2 regions of the Paenibacillus sp. 10L310 genome follow, and region 2 is predicted to be linked to the other one. Evidence: predicted binding sites of a transcription regulator. Region 2 holds the regulator's gene; the other holds the start of a gene.
The links. Region 2 encodes Rex, which represses fermentation and respiration genes when NADH is low (regulators of the CRP and FNR family bind a similar motif). Its sites were predicted from a motif close to TTGTGAAATATTTCACAA; they were not measured.
Positions count from the first base shown of each region.

Region 1: pflB (formate C-acetyltransferase) is a predicted target of Rex. The motif match lies at 5,390-5,407, and genes of this name have one in related genera.

Region 1 covers NZ_JBFTKC010000010.1:178,781-186,802, reverse strand. The annotation lists gene AC1DE7_RS20865 (carbohydrate ABC transporter permease) at 1-566, opposite strand, end outside; gene AC1DE7_RS20860 (extracellular solute-binding protein) at 618-1,985, opposite strand; gene pflA (pyruvate formate-lyase-activating protein) at 2,207-2,959, opposite strand; gene pflB (formate C-acetyltransferase) at 3,049-5,307, opposite strand; gene adhE (bifunctional acetaldehyde-CoA/alcohol dehydrogenase) at 6,096-8,022, opposite strand, start outside.
Region 2 covers NZ_JBFTKC010000003.1:523,623-531,644, forward strand. The annotation lists gene AC1DE7_RS11355 (3-hydroxyacyl-CoA dehydrogenase family protein) at 1-730, opposite strand, end outside; gene AC1DE7_RS11360 (AAA family ATPase) at 864-2,366, opposite strand; gene AC1DE7_RS11365 (hypothetical protein) at 2,359-2,886, opposite strand; gene AC1DE7_RS11370 (DUF5590 domain-containing protein) at 3,188-3,718, opposite strand; gene AC1DE7_RS11375 (amidohydrolase) at 3,756-5,063, opposite strand; gene AC1DE7_RS11380 (redox-sensing transcriptional repressor Rex) at 5,050-5,703, opposite strand; gene dinG (ATP-dependent DNA helicase DinG) at 5,923-8,022, opposite strand, start outside.

The DNA of each region.
Region 1 (8,022 bases), on a different contig from region 2:
GCTTCATCCAGATCACGGGGAATCGCCAGTATGGCCGCCAGCACCATGACAATGTAAAATCCCGTCCACTGCCAGGCATTGGTCACCAAGATGGACAACATGGCAAATCGGTTATCCGATAACCAGTAGATTGGATCGATACCAAGCACATGAAGTATTTTGTTTAATAGTCCGATATTGGGTTCATAGATAAACCCCCATAAGATACCGATAACGGCAGTCGACATAATGGATGGTAAAAAAACAGCGGTTTTATACAGACCTTTCAGTCTTTTCACATTGGCAATAAGAAGCGAAAACAGGACGATCAGGGGTACCTGAATCAGTACCGAAAATCCGATGAAAAAGCCGTTATTCCGTGTGGAAATCCAAAACCGTTCATCGGTCAGTGCTTTCACATAATTGGATAAACCCACAAAACGTGGCTCAGCCGATACCCCATTCCAACTCGTCAGACTGTAATACAGGGAGCTACCAATAGGGTATAAGAAGAACATTACAAACAGAATTAGGGCTGGCATTACAAACAACGTATAGATTAACGGGCTACGGAGTGAAGTATTCATGGTCAGCCTCCTTCAGTCACTTCAACGATCGCAGTTTCAACTTGGATTGATTTATTCCACGGAAGCGTTTGCTTCCTCCTGCACCTTTTGCAGCTCTTCTGCCATTTTCTCTGGCGTGGTCTGTCCACCAATCAACTTCTGGATTTGCAGATTGCTGATCTCTGTCGTCACATCGGCCTGAACGAGTGCATCAAATGCCGGGAACGACGTCTTGGACGCATTAAGCACAGCCACAATTTCTTTCATCAGATCATCGGTAATGCTATCGGTCAGCACTTTCTCGTCCAGCTTCATGGCCGGCAACACACCGTCTTCCACAAGGCCGCGAATCTGCATATCTTCATTGTAGAAATTTTTGATAAAAGCTTTCACTGCGTCCAGCTTCTGCGGGTCATCCGCCACTGCTGCCGAGAATCCGTATCCATTGTTCACATCACGCATCAAAGACGTCTGATCTCCTGCTCCGTTCTCTACCGGAGGCATATTGAAGAATCCAACCTTGCCAATGAGCGATTCACCGCTCTGACCTTCTTTGAATACAGATGATTTCCATGTTCCGTCATACATTAATACCGCTTCGCCACTTGTAAATTGCGTGGTATATTCGGCATACTCGAAGCCTAGCTCACCTTTTTTGAAATAACCCTTATCAACCCATTCCTTATGTTTGGCAAAACCTTGCACAACACCCGGATCGGTCCACTTCGCTTCACCTGTTGCAAACTTTGCGGTAATCTCCGGCCCGGCATACCGGGACCACAGATGGTTGGTTAACATAAGCGGCACCCATCCCGCCTTGGATGCGGAAGCAAGCGGCACTTTGCCATCAGCCTTGATCTCAGCCAGTATATTGTCCAGTTCAGCCATGGTCGTTGGGGCTTTCCATCCTTTTTGTTCAAAGTACTCTTTATTATAGAAAAAACCTTCGCCCGAACCGCCAATCGGCAGTCCATATACTTTGCCTTCATACGTAAACGGTTCAAGGGATGTAAACTGGTCCTGAATGCCCAGCTCTTGCAGGATTGAGGTCAGATCCAGCAGCATACCTTCCTTGGCATAAACTTTGGAATCCGGGCTACCGAACAGTTCAAATATATCCGGCGGGTTACCTGCCGCCATCTCTCCGCGAAGCTTTTCCTTACAATTCACATCGGATTCGACACCATCCAGCGTGAAGGTCAGATTGGGTATCTCACCCTCAACTTTGTCCACAACATCCTGCAGAATGGCCAGTCTTTTCTGTTTGTCGGCTCCCACCTGTGTGTGGCGGAGAAGCATTTCAACCGGTTCCTTACTTGTCTCCTCCACAGGTGTATTGCCTGCGCCTTGCTGTGGCTCGTTACTTGAGCTTGCACATCCCGCCAAAGTCCATGAAGTGATAAGCAATAATGAAAGCAGTAATGTCATTCTTTTTTTCATCTGGTTGACCCTCCTCAAGATATTGAGCATTTGGCTTTACACTCTGATTATAAAAAGCCGGAGCTTACATCGTAAGGATGACAATTCATCAATGGAGGGATAAAATCCTTCACTGGACCCATAATCTTGCATTTACAATGGATAACAGCAAAAAAACAGCCCCTGCGAAACATGTTCGCAAGGACTGCTTGGTTGATTGTTTTTATTATATAAAGGTCAGATTACTTACCTGAACAAGCCACGCCAGCCGTTTCCTGGCGACCTTGTTCGATCAGGCGATACGCCCGCTCCACTTCTTCTTCACTTGGTGAAGGAACTCCATCCAGTGGATATACTTTACCGAGCGCCTCCCATTTGTAGATCCCCATCTGATGGTATGGAAGAATTTCGAACTTCTCGACGCCATTTAATGTTCCAATAAACCGTCCGAGGTTAAGCAGATCCTCTTCCTCGTTATGAATACCAGGCACATACACGTGGCGTATCCACATTTTCCGACCTTGCTCCGATAACCACTTGGCTGTTTTCAACGTTCTCTCGTTGGATTTGCCTGTCAACTTGATATGTTTCTCATCATCAATATGTTTGAGGTCCAGCAGAACCAGGTCTGTGTGATCCAACAGATCGTGAATCCGTTCCGGTTCGTTAAATCCGTTGCTGTCCAGTGTCGTATGCAATCCCCAGCGCCGCTTCACTTCCTTGAAGATTTCGGCTACAAAGTGAGCCTGTAACGTTGGTTCTCCACCAGATATCGTGAGCCCGCCTCCGGAGCTGCGGTAGTAAGACAGGTAAGGCTCAATTTCAGCCAGTACCTCCTCAAGCGTCATTTCTTTTCCACCATCCAGCGCCCAAGTATCAGGGTTGTGGCAATATTGACATTTGAGTAGACATCCTTGCATAAAAAGCACAAAGCGGATGCCTGGGCCGTCAACCGTCCCGAAAGTTTCGAGTGAATGAATATGTCCGTTAACCATGCTGCCTCTTCCTTTCTGTATCCGCATCCGCTGTGCGTTTAATATGATTTGGAATACCTTGCTCTAGCGGTCTTCTACTAGCAAATTACTTACATCGAGCCATGGAACGTACGGTTGATGACATCCAACTGTTGTTCACGAGTCAGTTTAATGAAGTTAACGGCATATCCGGATACCCGTATAGTCAGTTGTGGATAGCTTTCCGGGTGATCCATCGCATCAATCAATTGCTGACGATCAAATACGTTAACGTTCAGGTGATGAGCGTTTTGACCGAAGTAACCATCCATCATCGCAGTCAGGTTGGATTTACGTGTAGTCTCCTCTTTACCCAATGCTTTTGGCACGATGGAGAAGGTATTGGAAATCCCGTCAAGACTGTGTTCATAAGGCAATTTGGCTACCGAGCCAAGGGATGCCAGTGCACCTTTTTTGTCACGACCATGCATTGGGTTTGCACCTGGAGCAAATGGTTCACCTGCTTTACGACCATCCGGTGTAGTCCCTGTTTTCTTACCATATACCACGTTGGAAGTGATCGTCAGAACGGATTGTGTTGGAACTGCGTTACGGTAAGCTTTGTGCTTGCGAATCATGCCCATAAAGTTCTCGACCAGTTCAACAGCAATGCTGTCTACGCTGTCTTCATTGTTACCGTAACAAGGGAAGTCTCCTTCGATTTCGAAATCAACAGCGATGCCTTGTTCGTTACGAATTGGTTTTACTTTGGCATATTTGATCGCACTCAGTGAATCTGCTGTAACCGACAGACCAGCGATACCGCAAGCCATCGTACGTACAATGTCACGGTCATGTAATGCCATTTCGATACGCTCATAACTGTATTTATCGTGCATGTAGTGAATGACGTTGAGGGTATTCATATACAGCTTAGCCAGCCACTCCATCATTGGTTTGAAGCGTTTCATAACCTCATTGTAATCCAGTACTTCGCTAGTGATGGCAGGATACTCAGGTCCAACTTGTGCTCCGGATTTCTCGTCACGACCACCGTTGATCGCATACAGGAGAGCTTTTGCCAGGTTGGCACGAGCGCCGAAGAATTGCATTTGTTTCCCGATCTTCATCGCCGACACACAGCAAGCAATACCGTAATCGTCACCGTAGATCGGACGCATCAGATCATCATTTTCATACTGGATTGAGCTGGTTTCGATGGATACTTTACTGCAATAATCTTTGAAAGCTTCTGGAAGTTTCGTTGACCAGAGAACAGTCAAGTTTGGTTCTGGTGCAGGACCCAGGTTGTGCAGTGTATGCAGGAAACGGAAGCTGTTTTTGGTTACGCGTGTTTCACCATTCACGGACATACCACCGATGGACTCAGTCACCCATGTTGGATCTCCACTGAACAGTTCGTTGTAATCCGGTGTACGCAGGAATTTGACAATCCGCAGTTTCATTACAAAATGGTCAACCAATTCCTGAGCCTGTTCTTCGGACAAAATCCCTTCTTGCAGGTCACGTTCAATGTAGATATCCAGGAAAGAAGATACACGTCCGAGTGACATCGCAGCACCGTTCTGTTCTTTGATCGCAGCCAGATAACCGAAGTACAACCATTGGAATGCTTCTTTTGCTGTTGTCGCTGGCAAGGAAATATCGAACCCGTGCATATCGCCCAATTGTTTCAATTCTTGCAATGCACGAATCTGTTCAGACAATTCTTCCCGCAGACGAATGACATCTTCATCAATAACATCAACTTCGAGTGCATTCAGTTCGCCTTTTTTGTTACGAATCAGGAAGTCTACCCCGTACAAAGCTACACGACGATAGTCACCGATGATCCGGCCACGGCCGTAAGCATCTGGCAGACCTGTAATAATTCCTGCTTTACGCGCTGCACGCATGTCGGAAGTATAAGCATCGAATACACCCTGGTTGTGTGTTTTGCGAATGTTTGTAAATATATCAATGACGCCCTGTGGCATTTCAAAGCCATATGCCTCACATGCGTCAATCATCATGCGAATTCCGCCTGTTGGTTGAATGGAACGTTTGAACGGAGCATCGGTCTGAACGCCGACAATCTGCTCTTTGGATTGATCCAGATAACCGGGTTGGTGAGAAATAATAGTACCTGGTGTGTTCACGTCAACGTCAAGGACACCGCCGTTATCCCGTTCTTTTTTGGTCAGATCAGATACGATCTCCCACAATTCTTTGGTATTCTGGGTTGCACCTGCGAGAAATGCTTCGTCACCGTAATACGGAGACAAGTTGTGTGCCAGAAAATCATTCACATCTACGGATTTGGTCCATGTTCCTTTGGTAAAGTTTCTCCAGCCTGTTTGTTGTTTGACATCTTTTTCAATCACCGACATCGTAATCCCTCCACTAATTTGGATTTCTGGACACATAACATCTTGCTTCATTCGTAGCATTGTGTGCCCAGAGCCGCGATTAATGTGAATTGTTTCACATAAACCGGAACATGTTCTCTCTACTTGGGAACCGGAACCGCGGGATGAATGTTTTTCTTACATTTTCAGTATACGACTTGGGGCTTTCATCATCTGTGATTTTTGTCACAAAGCCAGTGAACTAACTCACTCCACCTGCGCTATGTCCCATTGACCCCTGTAAATTCACACTTAGCCACTGCGCGGGCAGAACAACTTCCGATCGCTGTTATCCCCGGATTTTTTCAATTTTATATTTCAAAGGGGAAAATCCGGGGATAAAGGCGAACGCTCCGCTTCTTCAGTTTTTTCTGCCCACTCCGTTATTGTGTGAACATCTGGCTCAAACAGCCACGTCACGGATTCCGTGTAACCTCTCTAGAACCCTTTTGCTCCTCTATGCTCGGAGCAAACCAAATCTTAGAATACTCCTGAAAAACAGATGCTCGCTCTTCTGTTTTTCTGCCCACTCCGTTATTGTGTGAACATCTGGCTCAAACAGCCACGTCACGGATTCCGTGTAACCTCTATAGAACCCTTTTGCTCCTCTATGCTCGGAGCAAACCAAATCTTAAAATACTCCTGAAAAACAGAGGCTTCACTCTTCTGTTTTTCTGCCCACTCGTTATTGTGTGAAAGACGGCAATCGGGGCTCCCCTCTCGGGGAACCCTGATCTTCTTGCCGTAAGGCACGCTTCGTTCTAGATTTATTATTCAAACTTTCCGTAGAAAGCGTTGCGGTATACATCAGCCAGTTCAGTTACCAGCGGCAACTTCGGATTGGCAGTTGTACATTGGTCTTCGAAGGCACGGTCTGCCAGATAATCGACATGTGCTTCAAAGTCTTTGGCATCAAATCCGATTTCCTGGAACGATTCTTCAATACCCAAGATTTTGTTCAGGTTACGGATGGCATTGATGAGACTTGTTACGCCTTCTTCTGTTGTACGAGCAGGCAATCCCAAGATGCGGGCGATTTCGGCATACCGCTCATCCGCTACAAAGTGCGAATATTTCGGGAACGATGCAAATTTGGTCGGTTTTTTCGCGTTGTAACGAATGACGTGTGGCATCAGGATTGCATTGGTGCGTCCGTGTGCGGTGTGATACTGACCGCCCCATTTGTGCGCCAAGCTGTGGTTAATGCCCAGGAATGCGTTGGCAAATGCCATACCAGCAATCGTTGAAGCATTATGCATTTTCTCACGTGCCAGTTTATCGCCTTGCAGCGCAGATTGCTCCAGGTATTGGAACACCAGTTGAATGGCTTTGATCGCAAGTCCATCCGTGTAATCATTTGCCATAACAGATACATAAGCTTCAATCGCATGCGTCAGTACGTCCATACCTGTATCGGCAACGGCTGTTCTCGGCAGGGAGTATACAAACTCCGGATCGACAATCGCTACGTCTGGTGTCAGCTCATAGTCGGCCAATGGATATTTGGTGTTACCTTGATTTTTATCTGTGATAACCGCGAACGATGTCACTTCAGAACCTGTACCCGATGTGGTTGGGATCGCTACAAATTTCGCTTTTACGCCGAGACGTGGATATTTGTAGATCCGTTTGCGGATATCCATGAATTTTTGTTTCAGATCGTTGAAGTCCGTGTCCGGATATTCATAGAACAACCACATGGCTTTGGCAGCATCCATCGGTGATCCACCGCCGAGTGCGATAATGCAGTCTGGTTGGAAGCGGCGCATCATTTCGGTTCCGCGATCTACCGTTGTTGTGGATGGATCTGGCTCAACATCGGAGAACACTTCGATCGCTACTGGCATTTGGCGTTGACGCAGATAGTGTTCTACCTTTTCAACATATCCAAGCTTCACCATCATGGCATCCGTAATAATGGCCACACGTGTGATGTCAGGCATTTTGGCAAGATACTGTGTTGCTCCTTTTTCGAAGTAGACTTTGTTCGGCACTTTGAACCATTGCATATTCACGGTACGGCGAGCCACCCTTTTCACATTGATTAAGTTCACAGCGGTTACGTTGGAAGAAGTCGAGTTACGTCCGTATGATCCGCATCCCAGTGTCAATGACGGCATGTTTGTGTTGTAGATATCTCCGATGGCACCGTGTGTGGATGGTGAGTTCACAATAATCCGTCCAGTTTGCAGACGATCTGCGAATTTGCCAATCACTTCTTCATTTGTTGAATGGATAACCGAGGAGTGACCCATGCCGCCAAAAGCAACCACTTCTGCTGCACGTTCAATGCCCTCTGCTGCCGTTTTAACTTTGTAACAAGCCAGTACCGGGCTTAATTTCTCAGCCGACAATGGGAATTTAGTACCTACCCCTTCAATCTCGGCCACAAGAATTTTGGTGCCTGCTGGAACTTCAATACCGCACAATTTCGCAATGCTCACCGCAGATTGACCAACAATCGCCGGATTCACCGCACATTTCTCGGCATTAATCGCACCTGCTGTCAATTTTGCTGCTTCATCTTTGTTAACAAAGTAACAGCCATTTGCGATCATTTTTTTCTTCACTTGATCAAAGATCGGTTCTTCAATGATGACCGCTTGTTCAGAAGCACAGATCATGCCGTTATCGAAAGACTTGGACAGGATCAAATCCGTTACTGCCTGATTGATATCCGCGCTTTTCTCGATAAAG
Region 2 (8,022 bases):
CAGCTTCAACAGAATCCAATCCGAAACGGTCAGCCATTTCGAGTGGTCCATGTTGGAAGTTGTATCCGATACGCATTGCATCATCGATATCTTCAGCAGATGCAACACCTTCTTGCAATACATGCAACGCTTCGTTAATCAGCAGGCAGATCAGACGGGAAGTTACGAATCCAGGGGATTCATAAATCATGACTCCTTTTTTGTCCGCTACTTCTTCAACAAAACGTCTGGTCTCTTCGAATGTTGTATCCGAAGTTTTCAGTCCACGAATAATCTCTACAAGATCAACCCGGGATACCGGGTGAATAAAGTGCATACCAATAACACGCTCTGGATATTTGGTCGAGCTTGCAAGCTCGGTCAAACTCAGCGTGGATGTATTACTTGCCAGAATGACATTGCTTGGACAAACTTGGTCCAGTTGGCTGAATACTGCTTTTTTCGCATCCAGATCCTCTGAAATTGTCTCAATGACCATGTCGCAAGTTCCAAGTTCAGCTAAATGAGCTACCTTGGTAATGCGGGAAAGAATCAATTTCTTCTCCGCTTTTGTAATCGCCCATTTCTCCAATTGTTTATCCAGATTGGTTTCGATCATGTCATATGCATGATCCAGCTTTTGTGTTGTATGCTCCACGAGAAGCACATCAAGTCCTTTGGCTGCGAGCATCTGGGAAATACCTTGCCCCATCGTACCGCCGCCGACAACTCCTATTTTTTTGAAAAACATGGTTCTGCTCCATCCTTTCGGTTCTCTATTTCTCTATTGTACCCTGTTCGCCGAAAATTACAAATTTCGACCCAACATATAATAATATCTTAGCACGAGTGAAATGTAAAAAAAAATAACCAGCATAAATAAATTATGCTGGTAGAAGGGCACTGTCACGAAATTGACAACGAAATTGCTCGCCAGACAAAACTTCCTCACGAATCAAAATGTCGAGTGAATTGTCGAAAATTGTCCGTTGTTCTTCAAGTAACCGCTTTGTCTGCTCCATCAGTTCTTGCAGAATTAATTTATTCTCTCGCATCAGTTCCTCGGTTGTGACCATATCCATGTTCACAATCCCAAGTGAAGTCAACCCCGAAGCCATCATCGTCTGTACAACATTGGTTGCCTGATCAAAGTCATTGCGTGAACCCGTGGAACGACCACCGTAGTACATTTCCTCCGCAGCTGCTCCTCCGAGTGCAATCATGATCTGCTCTTCCAGAAAGCGCTTCGTATAGAGGAACTGTTCCTGTTGCGGGTTATGACGTACATATCCCAGCGCCTGACCACGCGGACTAAGTGCCACCTGACTAACACTGCCTGGACGAACGAGTTCAGCCATAATGGCATGTCCCAACTCATGAATGGCGACCCTTTTCTTCTCTTCCACGCTGGACTCACGGTCTGTCTTCTCACCCATCATGACTTTATCAATAGCCAGGGACAAATGCCGCTGTTCAATGTTTAACAGCCCGTCTCTCATGGCGTATATTGCTGCTTCGTTCATCACACTTTCGAGCTGTGCACCGGAGAAACCATATGATTCTTCCGCTGTTTTCTCCAGATTAACTTCCTTCAACAGAGGTTTGTTCACCGCATGCAGTTCCAGAATATGCTTTCTGCCCTTTTTGTCAGGCAAGTCCACTTGAATGTGGCGGTCAAAACGTCCCGGTCGCGTCAGGGCGCTATCCAGCATCTCTTTACGGTTCGTTGCAGCGATAACCAGAATTCTTGGCGTATCGGAAGAATAGATTCCATCCATTTCCGTCAGGAGCTGATTGAGGGTCTGATCATATTCACGCTGTTGACCACCCTCACGTTTCCCTCCGATGACATCGATTTCATCGATAAAGATAATAGCGTTTTCCTTATTTTCCTTGGTGGCACGGGTTCTCGCGTCCTTGAACAAATCCCGAATTCTGCTGGCACCCACACCAACATACATTTCCACGAACTCACTACCCGATGCTGCTACAAAAATAGAATCGGTGTAATGGGCAGCAGCCTTGGCCATCAACGTTTTTCCTGTCCCTGGAGGGCCCGTCAGCAAGATCCCTTTTAACGGGCGAATCCCGAACTTCCGGATTTCTTCATGTTTGATCAGAAAGTCAAGCGCTTCACGCAATTCCTGCTTAGCACTGTCTTGTCCGCCAATTTCTTCAAAAGTAAGCTTGGAAGGTCCTTTTTTCTTCCGTTTACGTTCCTGTGCAGCGCCTACTGTAATCCCGCCACGCATTTGCATCATGAACAGCAAAGCTCCGACAAGCACTGCTGCAATCAGGATCGGAACAATATTAACACCAGTAAAAGCAAGGAAAATAATCAATACGGGAAAAAATCCGATGGCAACTTCTTTTGTCCACTTAGGCATTAGGCCACACTCCTATCTGACCGGGCACACGCGGCAGAATAATAAACTTGCTGGCATCTCCGTCTCTGAGACTGACATATACATTGTTGTCATCCATCGCTGTATTTACCTTAATTCCATTCGTCGCCATCTTTGACAACGTTGGTGTAATCTCGGTGTATTGCTTGTTCTCCATCGCCTGAGCTACGGTGAACATCGCATCACCCCACCAACTTTCCAGTGCTTCACTGGAATGATCCACAACATCCAACTTTAGTGAGCGTGTTCCAATCAGGGTCTGTCCTTCTTTGTGAATATATTGTACCAGTCTGCCCAAATCAACATCAGGTTGCAGATCCAGTTTCAATTGTACGTCATTGCGGTTAATAGTTAATTGAACGTCATTGACTCCATCGTACTGGGTTACCATTTTTTCAATCGGATTCTGCACAGCCACCTGACGATATACAAACCAACCTCCAAACAACACAACGGCTGAAATGACGGCAGTTAAAGCAATAGGCAATACTTTTAGCTTCAAGTGAATTACCCCTCCCGGAATTTGGCCCAACCTACTGGCTTATTGGTATATACGAATATGTGCACATTGACTCCTGCGATAATTTTGACAGGTTTATTTGTTTTGAATGTAACTTTGAGTACATATCTGAGTATATCACATCGTATATACAATTTCGAAGGCGAAAATATGAATAAATTATTAATTTTAACTATTTAAATCAAATATGTTTACAGACAACACAAAGAACCGGTTCAGTCGGATATCCGTCTGCCGGTTCTTTCATTTCTTTAATTCTCTAGTTATCTCACTCTATCTTGTTCTAGCTGTTCGGGAGTGTGTAGACCAGGTCCACCTGTTCTCCGTTGCTAAAACGATAAAAGCGATAGTGGTTATGCGTACCGTCTTTATAATACACTTGCCACACATATATTCCATTCACAACTCCGGGCATGATTCGTTTAATCTCACCGGCAGGAACTTCAGAACTGAAGCGATTGCGTATCTGCGCTTCGGACATGCCATTCTGCAACAACTCACTGTGTACAGCGTTTGCACCCTTAACCGGTTGATTGTTTGCATCGAATTTAACCCAGACCATAACATCCTGGTTATCCTTGTTTTTGCCGATCAGGGTCCAGTAGATGTTGTCAGAGCCTTCTTTGTCTCCCCAGATGTACTTGCGCAATTCATCATAGGATGTAATGCCCAGTTGCTCCTGTGCTGCTTGTATGGCGAGCGCTTCTTCCTTGCGTTGGTCCTGCGTGACATGGACGTAATAACGCTGAAGTCCAAACAGAATCAGAACCAGTGCAAGCAGCGAAATCCATATCCACTTCTTTTTTTTCTTCAAAAGCCGAACTTCCTTTCCCTATGATGCTGTCCTGCAATTAACGAGCAAGCAGACCATCAAATGCCAATTGAGACTCACGCAAAATGCGTTCTTCATCCAGTGTCAGACATTCGCCATGTTTCACCACTTGTTTCCCATCCACCCATACGTGCTCAACATCCTTGGCAGAAGCCGAATAGATTGTATGTGAGATCAGGTCTGTATGTGGATAGAAATGTGCCTGTTCAATGTCCAAGGCGATAAAGTCAGCCTTCATGCCGACCTGGAGTGCTCCGGTATTGTTCAAGAAGATGGATTTGGCACCGTATGACGTTCCGAGTAATAACGCTTCGCCTGCTGGCACTGCCGTCGGGTCACCAGATACACCTTTGTGAATCAATGCAGCCAGTCTCATTTCCTCGAACATATCCAGGTTGTTGTTGCTTGCCGGTCCGTCTGTTCCGAGTGACACGGTAACTCCTGCTTTCAGCAACGCAGGTACCCGCGCAACACCTGAAGCGAGTTTCAGGTTACTTCCCGGGTTATGGGATACAGCCACATCATGACGGGCCAGAATCTCAATCTCTTCGTCATTCAGATGCACCGCATGTGCAACCAGGGATGGACGAGAGAAAAAGCCCAGTTTCTCCAGATGTGCCACAGGACGCAGTCCATAATCAGCCACGTTCTGCTCGACTTCACGAAGCGTTTCCGACATATGTGTATGAAGGGGAAGGTTTAGGTCGTTCGCGACCTGCACAAGCTTCTCTATGTAGTCAGGAGGGCATGTATATGGTGCATGTGGCGAGATTACGGTTGTAATGCGACCATCTGCCTGTCCATTCCACTCACGCGCAAACGCAGCCGACTCCTCCAGCTTCCGCAATTGTTCTTCTTCCGAGCACAGCCCGATTACACCACGTGCCAGTGCTGCTCTAACGCCGGATTGCTCCACAACTTTGGCAACTTGATCCATGTGATCGTACATGTCCAGGAAAGCTGTAGTTCCGCCTTTCAACATTTCAAGCACCGATAGCGAAGTTCCCCAATATACGTCTTCTGAAGTCATTTTCGCTTCCATCGGCCACATTTTTTCCTGCAACCATACTTGCAATGCAAGATCGTCTCCGTGCCCTCTGAGCAACGACATCGCTGCATGACCATGCGTATTGATCAGACCCGGCAGGAAGAACAGTCCTTTTCCATCCACTTTGGTACAATTTTTGTCTTCATCCGGCAATGTCTCACCAATATGCACAATCTTGTCATTCTCAACAACCATGTATCCGTGGACCACGTTCCATGTTGTGCCGCCTTCATTAACGGCAAATTTGCCGTTGTGAATTACCCATCTATTTGTTGTCATCTTCCTCGTCGTCCTTTCCAGTCTCCAAGTAATAGGCCAAACTAAGCAGATCCGTTGTAAAGTCAGCATGGTGAATGCGGATATGCGGCGGTGTTTTTAGAATGGTTGGTGCAAAATTAAGGATCGCTTCAATTCCTGATTCAATAAGCTGATCGGCTACATTTTGGGCTTCCGTATCCGGAACCGTGATAATTCCGATGCGAATGTTTTCCATTTTAACCGCTTCCGTCAATTCATCCATTGGTTTTACCGTCAAACTGTTGATTTGACTACCTATCTTCGGTCCATATGCATCAAATACAGCAACAATCTTCATGTTGTCTTTCAGATATGCGTTGTAGTTGGACAAGGCTTGACCGAGGTTACCCGCTCCTACCAGAGCTACATTAATTTGCTGATCGATTTTGAGAATGTGACGAATTTTCTCGATCAAATAGGATACATCATACCCGATCCCTTTACGACCAAAATCACCGAAGTAAGCCAGGTCTTTACGAATTTGGGCCGGATTCAGATCCAGCCTCTGTCCAAGCTCTTGAGAAGAAACAGTAGCCACCTCACGCTGATGCAACTCGTTCAAATAACGCAAGTAAACAGGCAGACGTCGTACCACCGCTTCTGAAATTTTATCCGATTTCATTCTTGCTCCCCCTTACCAAGGCCGCGATAAAATAATAGATGAAAAGATGAGCATTCTGTATAAAACTCAAAGATAAACGTGACATTTTATACAGAATGCTCCTTGTAATTTAGGTTATAAGTTCTTACGTGCAACTGCTTTAATCGGATACGGAAATATCTAATAAAGTTTAACGCCAAACGATAGTGTCATGCAATGATATAACGAACAAAACAACCATTATTTTTGTTCATTAGCAGGTTTTTCCAACCACTCAGTAATTCGTGGAACCATTTGCTCCGTGAGCATATGCTCCATTTTGGGACCAGGTAATGAATACAAAAAGAATTTACCATAATACGCTTCAATCACCCGTGTATCATAAACAATGACAATTCCTCTGTCCTTTGCTGTACGTACCAATCGGCCAAATCCCTGCTTGAAACGAATGACCGCTTGTGGCACGGACAGTTTCATGAACGGATTTTTCTTCTGTTCCTGGAGCAACTCACTCTTGGCTTCCACCAACGGATGATTCGGTGGCTGGAAAGGCAGTCGCACAATAGCGAGACAAGTTAACGCCTCTCCCGGGATATCTACACCCTCCCAGAAGCTACTTGTGCCCAGAAGTACCGTTGCTTTGGCATCTTGAAACCTGCGAGTCAATTTGGAACGACTTCCACTGTCAACGCCTTGCCCAAGCAACGAGATGTCGTTGCCAGACAGTGCCTCCTTCAGCGGATCATAGACCTGTCGCAACATCTTGTATGAAGTAAACAGAACCATCATGCGTCCACGCGTAGCAATTGCCGTCTCTGCGAGTGATTGCACCAGCATATTAACAAAGTGCGCATCACCCACACTTCCCTTCACACTTGGGAAATCACGCGGAATCACCAGAAGTGCCTGATCGCGATAGTTGAAAGGTGATGGCAACATCGACGTTAATAGCCGATTGTTCTCGGCGGCTTCCTGCAAGCCAAGCTGTTCAATCATGAACTGGAATGACTTATCTACCGAAAGCGTAGCCGATGTAAGCACAACACTTTTCTTTTTATCAAAAAATAAATCCTTAAGTTGTGCACTCACATCTACAGGTACGGCATACAGCTGGAGAGATTTGCTGCGGAATTGGCCGCTGGCTTCCATCCAGTACACCGTTTTGGCGTCATCCATACGCATGAAGAAACGTAGATTCTCCTTCAATGTGGTCAGATCTTTCAGCAGTCCTGTAATGTCCGTGATCAGACTATCCGATTGATAATCATCCTGATCCTCTTTCACTTCAAGCAGCAATTTGTCCCCTTTGCGAACCAAATCGCCCAGAGTCACATAGATCTGGTTCTCCAGATCCTGCAACTCCTGCCATTTTGCAGGTTTCTGAGATGCTTTCAGACGCAGTGAAAATTGCCCCGTCTCTCCCGGTGAAGCATCACTTCGTTCAGGCAAGAGACCAAACAAGGCATCGCTCATACGATCCCACAGCTCCTTAACTTCAAGAGCGAGCGGGAACATCTGATCCACCATGGAGCCCCATTGCACCGAATTTTCATGCCCGGATAACTGCGAACGAAGCATAGGTAGCTGACCATTACGACTGTCTTTAAATAGGCGGGTCAGTGTATGAACCAAGGTGAAATATTTCATATGCATTCCAAGATGTTTACCAGCGACATCCTCCAGATGATGTGCCTCATCGATCACAAGACTCTCATAGGCTGGCAGCAGCTGATGCGCGGCTTTCACATCCGTAAATAATTTGGAGTGATTGGTGATTACGATATCAGACAACCCTGCTTCATGTTTGGCACGATGGTAGAAGCATTTACGGAACCATGGACAGGATCTTCCCAGACATGATTCGGATTCACTCTGTACGGTCTCCCAGAAGTCCCCTCCGCGTCCGCTAAGGTTAAGTTCCTCATCATCTCCGGTTTCGGTCTGCGTAAGCCAGACGATCATCTGAGCAGCTGTGAAATAATCCTCTTTCGGTGTGGCGAATTCACGTTTATTGATTTTGTGTTCAAATTTGCGCAGGCACAGGTAATGTCCACGTCCTTTGAATACAGCAGCCTTAAACGGGAACGGAACCACTTGAGTCAGCATCGGAATGTCCCGCTCTCTCAATTGCTCCTGCAGATTGATCGTATGCGTGCTAACCATAACTTTCTGTTCTTGCTTCACACTTTCGTAAATAGCAGGCAACAGATACCCTAGAGATTTACCGGTACCCGTTCCAGCTTCGATCAAGAGATGTTTCTCTTCATCCAGGGCTTGCCTTACACTGCTGAACATCTGAGTCTGCGCTTCACGCTCTTCGTAATGATCCAGCGTATCCTT